DNA from 2 places in the Noviherbaspirillum sp. L7-7A genome. Region 2 is predicted to be linked to the other one. Evidence: predicted binding sites of a transcription regulator. Region 2 holds the regulator's gene; the other holds the start of a gene.
The links. Region 2 encodes FNR, which switches genes on or off when oxygen is low (the NO sensors DNR and NnrR bind a similar motif). Its sites were predicted from a motif close to TTGATNNNNATCAA; they were not measured.

Region 1 (4,329 bases), on a different contig from region 2:
TATAAATCACAGAAATCCCCAACCAGCCAGATGTGCGGCAGACCACTTGGCGCATGTCATGTACCCGACATACCATTCGAGTACTATCGTCCCCATGTGGTTTCGGAGAGAGACAAAGTTTTCAGAAGGAAAGGCCACATCCACCGGAGCTGGCGGTCGGCATTAATACCAGCACCACATTCCTTGTCCCAGCCACCAGGCTCGTGGTTGTACTAGCAGCCTACTGGGACAACAGTCGAATTGTTTGATGCGATCGATATCTGATCTCGACCATATAGTAAGACTACAGGCGTATGACCATACACTAAATTGGAGTGGCCCCCGCTTCATGCCTCAATAGTATTCGTCACTACGGCATCAGGCTCTGGGGTCACACCATTGCGCAAAATCTCCTGTATCGCTCACCGCGGCTCACAAGGCTGCGGTTTTTTTCTGCCTAGCCATATCCCCTGTATGGCGGCTTCTTCGTCAGTGCCGTCACTTGTGGCGAGAAGCCGCAAAGATAATCCAAAGATGCATCCACCGGCGCGCTCGTTCTTTTTCTTCGGGAGAGCCTGCCGCTGCGACGCGACTGAATCGTTCGACTGCAATGGCGGCCCGCTGCGCAGCATAGGCCCTGCGCTCATCGATATTGCGTCTTGGGTTAGGGCTTGCCTTTGGCAGTCTACTGGTGTCCATCACGCTCTTCGTTTTAGATCGAGCCTTACTGCCGAGTTTGGCGGAAATCAGAAAAGAGGAAAAATTTGATGCTTCAAAAACCGAAGGTATAGGCGCACAAAAGCCCGCGCTTGGCGGGCTTCTTCTACAGGGCTGCCGAGCTACTTATGCAGGGTTGCTTCTGGCTGACTTGCGGCGCGATGCGGCGAAACCAAGCAGCCCCAACCCAAGCAGCGCAACCGTAGTTGGCTCAGGCACTTCTCCGTTGCCTCCACCACCAATTTCACCAGTCGTGTAATAAACGCTGATGTGGGAAATCTGATGGGCAGTGCTGTTGCCAGACAAGTCAAAAGGCGGCTTCGTGAACGGCGTGGAGTAAGCGCCCGAACCGGCCGGGATGGACAAGAGATAGGCAACAAGGTTAGTCTGCGCGCCGTCCTTAAACACAAACATAAGGTTGCTGTAAGTACCTAAGCCTGTGTAATTATAAGACGCGTTGTCACTGCCGAAGTTAAAGAGGCTAGAGGAATCGCTCGCACCGCTGAGCTCATACTTACCGTCAAACGACCAATTACTCATTCCAAAGAAGCTCTCCACATTGACCGTATAGGTTGATGCCGGTGGGCTCACGCTATCGTTTGCTTGGCCATCGAGCGGTTGCAATATAAGACAATCCTTGGTGCCAGTGAGCAAGCCACGCAAATCATAGTTTCCAGTTGCATTGGCTCCAAAACAAGATGCTGTGGCTGCCACCGCGGCCCCGTTCAGCACCATGGCGGCAGCGCATCCGATTACAGCCTTGGACAATACGGTTTTAAACATTGTTATCCCCCTTATAGGACAGCCCACGAAAAGCCTAACGTATTGCAATATAGGCAACATTTATGCCAATAAATGATTACCCTTAAAAAACAATTAGTTAAGGAAATATAATTTCAAAATTTCATGATGAATGTAAGAAATGCTGACAGACGGGGTTGCTCGCGATTGACCGTAGAGACGAAAAAAGCCCGCACTCGGCGGGCTTTGATGGGGCCGATGGACTGCTTATGCGCTCTTCCTTTTTGCTGCCTTGCGGCGGGATGCTGCAAAGCCGAGCAGACCGAGGCCCGGCAGCGCGGCTGTGGCGGGTTCGGCACTTGGGCCGCAGAGCCCGCTGCGTTGTCATAGTAAGTTCTAAAAGTTAGGTTGTAATTGCTCCAGCCACTTGTGCTGCCAGCATAGAGTGCATGCCGTTGCTGTAAGAGCCTAGTTGTCTCCAAGCTCGATCGGCTGGGCCGGGATGCGCATGACGTCGGCGGCACCATCAAGCTCCTGGCTTCCCGCAGTATCAAAGTCATTGTCCTGCAGCTGGGCGCGCTGGACCTGACTTCACCAGCGAGCAAGATGATGTTGACGACACTTGCCGCCGTCGCCGAGCTCGAGCGCGATCTCTTGGTGGAGCGGACACAAGTCGGATTGCAGCGGGCGAAGCAGCAAGGCAAAACGCTGGGCCGACCCGCAACCACTACGGCCGAGCAGCGTGCCGATATTCTGGCCAGGCATAAATCTGGCGCCTCAATCAGCGAGCTATCCCGGCTGCGTGGCGTGTCGCGTGCGACAGTAATGCGCATTGCATGGCCAGAAGGCGCATAATAAAACCAGTCGTCTGACGAGGGCGGCTATCCTGGAAGTTATCTTGGCCGCTGTGGCTTACTACCCGCAGCGGCTTTTCTTTTACTGTCGTCATCGAGATTGGTCTGGAGTGACAGCGTTAAGCGCTATTGGTGTACTTCAAAAACACGGTTTTTGACCACCATAACATTGCATTAGGCGCAATCGGACGCCTCAACAAACGACAGGAGGAAGCATGAATACGAGGATGCGGGGGAGGCAGAAGGCGGCCGCGTTGGCCGCACTGCTGTTGATGTCATGTTTAAATGCCAGCGCCGCCGGAGGGTCGATCGAGCGCGGACGTTACTTAGCAAAGATAGGCGGATGCAACGACTGCCATACCCCGGGCTATGGCCTTTCCGGCGGTCAGGTACCGGAAGCGCAATGGCTGGTGGGCGATCAGCTCGGCTGGAACGGGCCCTGGGGCACAACCTATCCGTCCAACCTTCGGCTATTCTTCCAGAAAGTGTCCGAGTCGGAGTGGCTGAAGATGGCTAGGGAAAGACAGTTGCGCCCACCGATGCCCTGGTTCGCACTGCGGGACATGAGCGATGAGGACCTGTCATCGCTGTACCGTTTCATTCGCACTCTAGGCCCGGCCGGCGAACTGGCGCCGGCCTATTTGCCGGCCGGCGTGGAGCCCAAAGGCCCGGCGATCCGGTTCCCTCAGCCGCCAAAATGATCGCGGCAGACATTCAACTCGGAGCATGGGGTGATGAAGCTAGTTTGTTAGCATGATCACCAGTGCCTCGACTGGGCAAGGGGAGTGATTGAACATCGAGGCACGTACAACCAAGGGCCTGGTTGGCTCCGGTCGCCGCTTCACACGATTATCGGATTTTGTTGATCTTTCCCTTCCTTTCGTGGGACCGGCAACAATACCCAGTATTGGACACGCGCTACTAAGCTGTCTCCCTCAACGTGACGTTCATAGCCATATAGCGTCATTAGGGGCTCCTGCATATCCGGCATCTTTATTGGGTGCGGGTTATATAAGGGCGGCACGATGTCGCGCGGCCCACCTTTGGCTTTCAGGTCTAGCAGGCGTGCCGCCAGTTGAATGACGAGAATCTGTTGTGATGCGCCCAGCTCTCAAAAACAAGATGCCCAGTGTAACGGGGAAGCGTCAAAAGCTCTTCCATCCCGAGTGCAACCCCGTTCTGATAAAGACACATGAGCCTGAAGAGCATGCCATTCAGACTACCGCAGGTAAGTTCCGCTGTATGGGTCACGCAGCAGTTTTAGTTGTATTACGCAACCCATTGCGTGCTTAGTACATCTCCGTGTTATGGCTAACATTTCCCACATTGCAAAGCTGAAGGGCACTTGCCCAAATCCAACTTGGTGCAATACTAGCCTTGATGCGGAAGTGCACAATGAATTTGCCTGCCTGACGAGGGTTGGCAATCTCTCGGAAGGCATCTTGGCCGCTGCGGGTCATTGCCTGCAGCAGCCTTTTCTGTGGTCGATCCATGACAGGATAATCCTACATGGATTGAGGCGTTTCACTGACTTTCCCTCGGCCCCCGATATCCCTAGTATGTGAACTGTCTCCTCCATCCCTCCCCTGGAATGGATTTAAGCCCGCTGCGATTATCCCAGCGGGCTTTCTTTTGCCCTTTTCATGCTGCACTGCATGTAGACAAGGTTGCGTTTTAAGTTCATTATCCGAGCACAAAAATCCATGCCTTGAGCTGGGATCGGAGAAGACAGGGAAACCCGCATCGGTAACGATCGCGGGTTTTTTCTTTGGACAACAAAAAATTGAGCAAAAAAAACCCGCTTACAAGGAGCGGGCTTAAATCCATCCGTTGCGGAATGGAGGAGACAAGGAGAACTATAAGCAGTTTCTCGCCATAAAGAAAATTACCTGTGCCCATACCTGTCATACGTTTTGTGAATGACAATTAAGGTCTAAAAGGAAATAGTTATGGGCAGCTATATATTATGTGATAGATCGACATACAGCATGACAGTTGCGAAGTCTGCCCGGAACTGCTTTCATGAGGGCGTTTCCAA
Region 2 (4,329 bases):
GCCACCTGCCCGGCCGTTCCGACGATGGCGCGGCGGCGCAGTGCGGCGATACGGGCCTGGTCCGCCTCGTCATAGGCGGTCGCCGCCGCTTCCTCCGGAGAGACCAGAGGCAGGCGCAGGCCGCGCTCGAAGCCGATGCGCCAATGCTCGCGGGTCCTGAGCAGATGGCGCGCCTGTTCCTCGGTATCGGCCGCCAGCGCCCAGACGCAGATCGTGGCCTGTGGCATGGGATGACGTTCGCTGGGCTGGTACAGCCTGCGGTACAGGTCCAGCGCTTCTTCCACGCCCTCCCCTTCGCTGAAGAAATAGGCATAGGCATAGGGCAAGCCAAAATGCGCCGCCAGCTGGGCGCCATAGTTCGAGCTTCCCAGTATCCACATCTCCGGCGAAGTCGGCCCTTGCGGATGGGCGCGGCTGGCGCCAAACGGATGGCCGGGCGCCAGCGGCATGCCGCTGACCCAGGCCTGCAGATCCTGCACCTGCTGTGGAAAGCGTTCCGCAGCCTGGCCGGCGTCCGGATTCAATGCATAGGCGGTGAGACGGTCCGAACCGGGCGCCCGGCCGATGCCGAGGTCGATGCGGCCGGGCGCAATGCCTTCCAGCACCCGGAACTGTTCCGCCACTTTCAGGGCCGAGTAATGCGGCAGCATCACGCCGGCGCTGCCGACCCGGATGCGTGAGGTGGTGGCAGCGATGGCCGCCATCAGCACCTCCGGCGCACTGCCGACGATGCTGCCGCTGTGATGGTGCTCGGATACCCAGTAGCGATGGTAGCCGAGCCCGTCGCAATGCCGGGCCAGCGCCAGCGACTCGGCGATGGCATCGGTCTGGGGCCGGCCGCTGACAGCGGTGGATTGGTCAAGAACGGAAAGCTTCATGGTGTGGCCGCAAGCTGCCAGTGAAAAACCGATACTGTAATGCAACACGGCGCGTCATGCGCGCCGTGCCATTTCTGCAAACCGTGCCGGGAAAGTCCCGGCAACGACCTGAATTACTTGCCTGGAGCCGGGTTGCCGCCGCCAGCGCCGCCATCGGCCGGCATGATACGGGTGCCTTCGCTGCCAGCCGGCCTTGCGGTGGCGTCAGCGCTACGCTTGGCGCGCCGTTCGGCGGTGCGCTGCTTGCGTGCCTCGCGGCGGGCGGCGCGCTCTTCCGGCGTCAGCGCCTTCGGATTGCGCAGATTCGGCTGCGACGAAGTGCCGGGCGTTGGCACTTCGGTATTGGCGCGCAGCTGGCCGGCGCCGGCGTTGCGCTCGGCCTTGACTTCCGCGCGGCTGCGGCTTGCTCCGGAGTTACGAGCAGGCTTGTCCTCGAACTGGTTGACCTTGTCGATATCGGCGGCGCTGGCGCCGGACTTGACCTCGGCGCGGCTGGTGCCGCTGCCCTTCACCGCAGCGCCCGGACGGTCACTGAATTCATTGACCCGGTTCGTATTCGCCGCGCTGGCGCCTGACTTGACTTCGGCGCGGGATTGGCTGGCCGATGGGTCGGTGGAAGTGGCGGCAGGCGCTTGCGCGAAAGCCGAAACCATCGCGGCCTGAGCCAGGGGAAGTGCCAACAGCGTGAACATTTTTTTCATTTTGCGCATCCAGTCGTTGAGAGTGAAGAAAGGGAGTAGCACCAGCACAGCCACATCGTGCAAAAAAGATACCGATTTTTCCGCAGACCGACTGTGCGCTGGCGAACACAAGCGTCATTCCACTTAACTATTTGATAAACAGCTAATATCTGTTGTATCCGCGTTACGATGTGTTTGCTACACTTCGCCGTACCAACCGTTCTAATCCGCAGATCAGTACTGCGACACGTTTCATACCGTAGCGTTTCGTGTTTCCAACGGCTTGAGATATATCATTGGCGACCATGATCCAGTCCATTCCAGTCAGCAGCCAGCCAGCACCCATCAACGTCAATGCCCTGAAGGCAAGCTGCGCGGCCTGCAGCATGCACCAGCTTTGCCTGCCTATGGGGCTTGACGATGCCGACATGTCGCGCCTCGACGCCATCATCGGACGCCGGCGCAAGGTGCCGCGCGACACCCATCTCTACCGCATGGGCGACCCGTTCACCAACCTGTACGCGATCCGGCTCGGGCATTTCAAGACCTTCCAGATCAACGTCAGCGGCGAGCAGCAGATCACCGGCTTCCAGATGGCGGGCGAGCTTCTCGGCATGGACGCCATTGGCACCGAGCGCCATCACTGCTCGGCGGTGGCGCTGGAAGACAGCGAAGTCTGCGACATTCCGTTCGCCCGCCTGGAAGAACTGTTTAGCCACATTCCCACGCTGCTGCACCATTTCCACCGGATGATGAGCCAGGAAATCACGCGCGAGCAGAGCGTCATGCTCCTGCTGGGCAATATGCGCGCCGGCCAGCGCTTTGCCGCCTTCCTGGTCAATCTGACGTCGCGCTATGCCGCCCGCGGCTATTCCTCCACCGCCTTCCAGCTGCGCATGTCGCGCGAGGAAATCGGCAATTATCTCGGCCTGACCATCGAGAGCATCAGCCGCCTGCTGTCGCGCTTCAAGAAGCTGGGCGTGCTGCAGGTAAGCAACCGCGAGATCGTGGTCCTCGATCCGGCCCGCCTGAAGGCGATGGCAGCCGGCACCGAGAAATGCGACTAGCGTGATGCCGCCAATGTCGCTGTCATAGCGGCGGCTGGCGGTCGGCCGGCACATTGGCCAGGTAATAGCTGAGCATTGCAGCCAGCGAGCAGAACAGCCAGAACAGGAAAAATCCCACCGTGTAGGCTGCCAGCGGCGACAGCGTGAACTCCACGCCGCCCAGGTGCAGGTCCTGCGGATCGAGCAGGGAAAAGAAAAAGCCTTCCGCCATCGCCGCCACCAGGAAGGACGGCCACAGGATCACCATTGCCAGACGCCGCATCTGTGCCTCCTTCAGGGTTGGTCGGCCGACAGCGCCACGGAGGCCTGCTGCGGCCAGGGCCACACGCCGTTGATGCGCCAGCTGCGGCCCTGGTCTTCCAGCATCACCTGCCAGCGCGCCATTTCCAGCATCGGCAGGCTCACGCCGAAATTGCCTTCTGCATCCGCCACCACCGGCAGCACGATGTCCTTTTCCGGACGGGTCGAATGGACCAGGCGCAGCGTCATCGCGCCCCGCGGAATGCCCTGCGCGCCGCGCATCGTGCCTGTCAGCCGGCCAGCGGCGGCATCGTAGCGCAGTGCCAGCGACAGCCCCAGCCGGCTGGCAGCCTGGTCGCGCCGCAGGTCCTGGTTGATGGCCTTGCCCTGCCGGTAATAGTCGCCCACCACCAGCGCATCCTGCTGCGAGTAGGAAAGCCAGATCGTGTAACTGCCCGCCAGCACCACCAGGAACGGACCCAGCATGATCAGCCAGGGCCAGCGGTGCTTGTACCACGGTGTGGCGGGACGTTCGAGGGTATTCATGGATGGCATTTGCATTCTCCTTCAGCGCGGCACATAAAAGACCGCTTCTTCCCTGACCTGCAGGCCGGATTCATCCAGCGCCTGCAGGCCGATATGTATCTTGTTGGATCCCTTGCCGGCCTGCCCGCCATCGATGCGCAGCCGCACCGGCACGGAACGGGTCTCGGTGCCATTGAGGGTTACCTCATCGGCGCCGGCAAGCCGCAGCGATGGCAGGCCGTCCACCACGATCCGGTAGCGATGCGGGCTCTCGGACGTGTTCATGATCTGCAGGCGGTAGACATTCTCTATCATGCCGTCCTCGATCTCGCGCCCCATCGCGCCGCGGTCGCGCAGCACGTCCATCTTCAGCGGCGTGCGCATTGCCAGCGACAGGCCGAAAGCAACGACGATGGCCAGCAGGATGGCCAGATAGATCAGCACCCTGGGCCGCAGCGCCCGGCGCCGGATGTCGGCGCCGGACAGGCCCTGCTTCATTGCATGGTCGGTGCTGTAGCGGATCAGGCCGCGCGGCGAGCCGACCTTGTCCATCACGCCGTTGCAGGCATCGACGCAGGCGGCGCAGCCTATGCATTCATATTGCAGGCCCTGACGGATGTCGATGCCGGTCGGGCATACCTGCACGCACATGCTGCAGTCGATGCAGTCGCCCAGCTTCGCCTTCAGCGCACCGCCATCCGCCCTGGCGCTCTTGGCCCGCGCGCCGCGCGGCTCGCCACGCTTTTCATCGTAGGTGATGATCAGCGTGTCCTTGTCGAACATCGAGCTCTGGAAGCGTGCATACGGGCACATGTACTTGCAGACCTGCTCGCGCATCCAGCCGGCATTGCCGTAGGTGGCAAAGGAGTAGAACAGCACCCAGAACCACTCCCACGGGCCCAGCCCGAGGGTGACGACCTCGCGCGCCAGCGTATGGAT

Region 1: a site for FNR is predicted at 2,421-2,434, ahead of KTQ42_RS20160 (cytochrome C). Genes of this name have one in related genera too.

What each region holds. Positions count from the first base shown of each region.
Region 1 covers NZ_JAHQRJ010000002.1:416,480-420,808, reverse strand. Annotated here, with positions in the region: gene KTQ42_RS20175 (PEP-CTERM sorting domain-containing protein) at 823-1,479, opposite strand; partial or broken gene KTQ42_RS20165 (recombinase family protein) at 1,915-2,292, shown strand; gene KTQ42_RS20160 (cytochrome C) at 2,507-2,992, shown strand.
Region 2 covers NZ_JAHQRJ010000001.1:2,706,152-2,710,480, forward strand. Annotated here, with positions in the region: gene KTQ42_RS12335 (LLM class flavin-dependent oxidoreductase) at 1-878, opposite strand, end outside; gene KTQ42_RS12340 (hypothetical protein) at 992-1,579, opposite strand; gene fnr (fumarate/nitrate reduction transcriptional regulator Fnr) at 1,864-2,625, shown strand; gene KTQ42_RS12350 (hypothetical protein) at 2,648-2,887, opposite strand; gene KTQ42_RS12355 (FixH family protein) at 2,899-3,411, opposite strand; gene ccoG (cytochrome c oxidase accessory protein CcoG) at 3,433-4,329, opposite strand, start outside.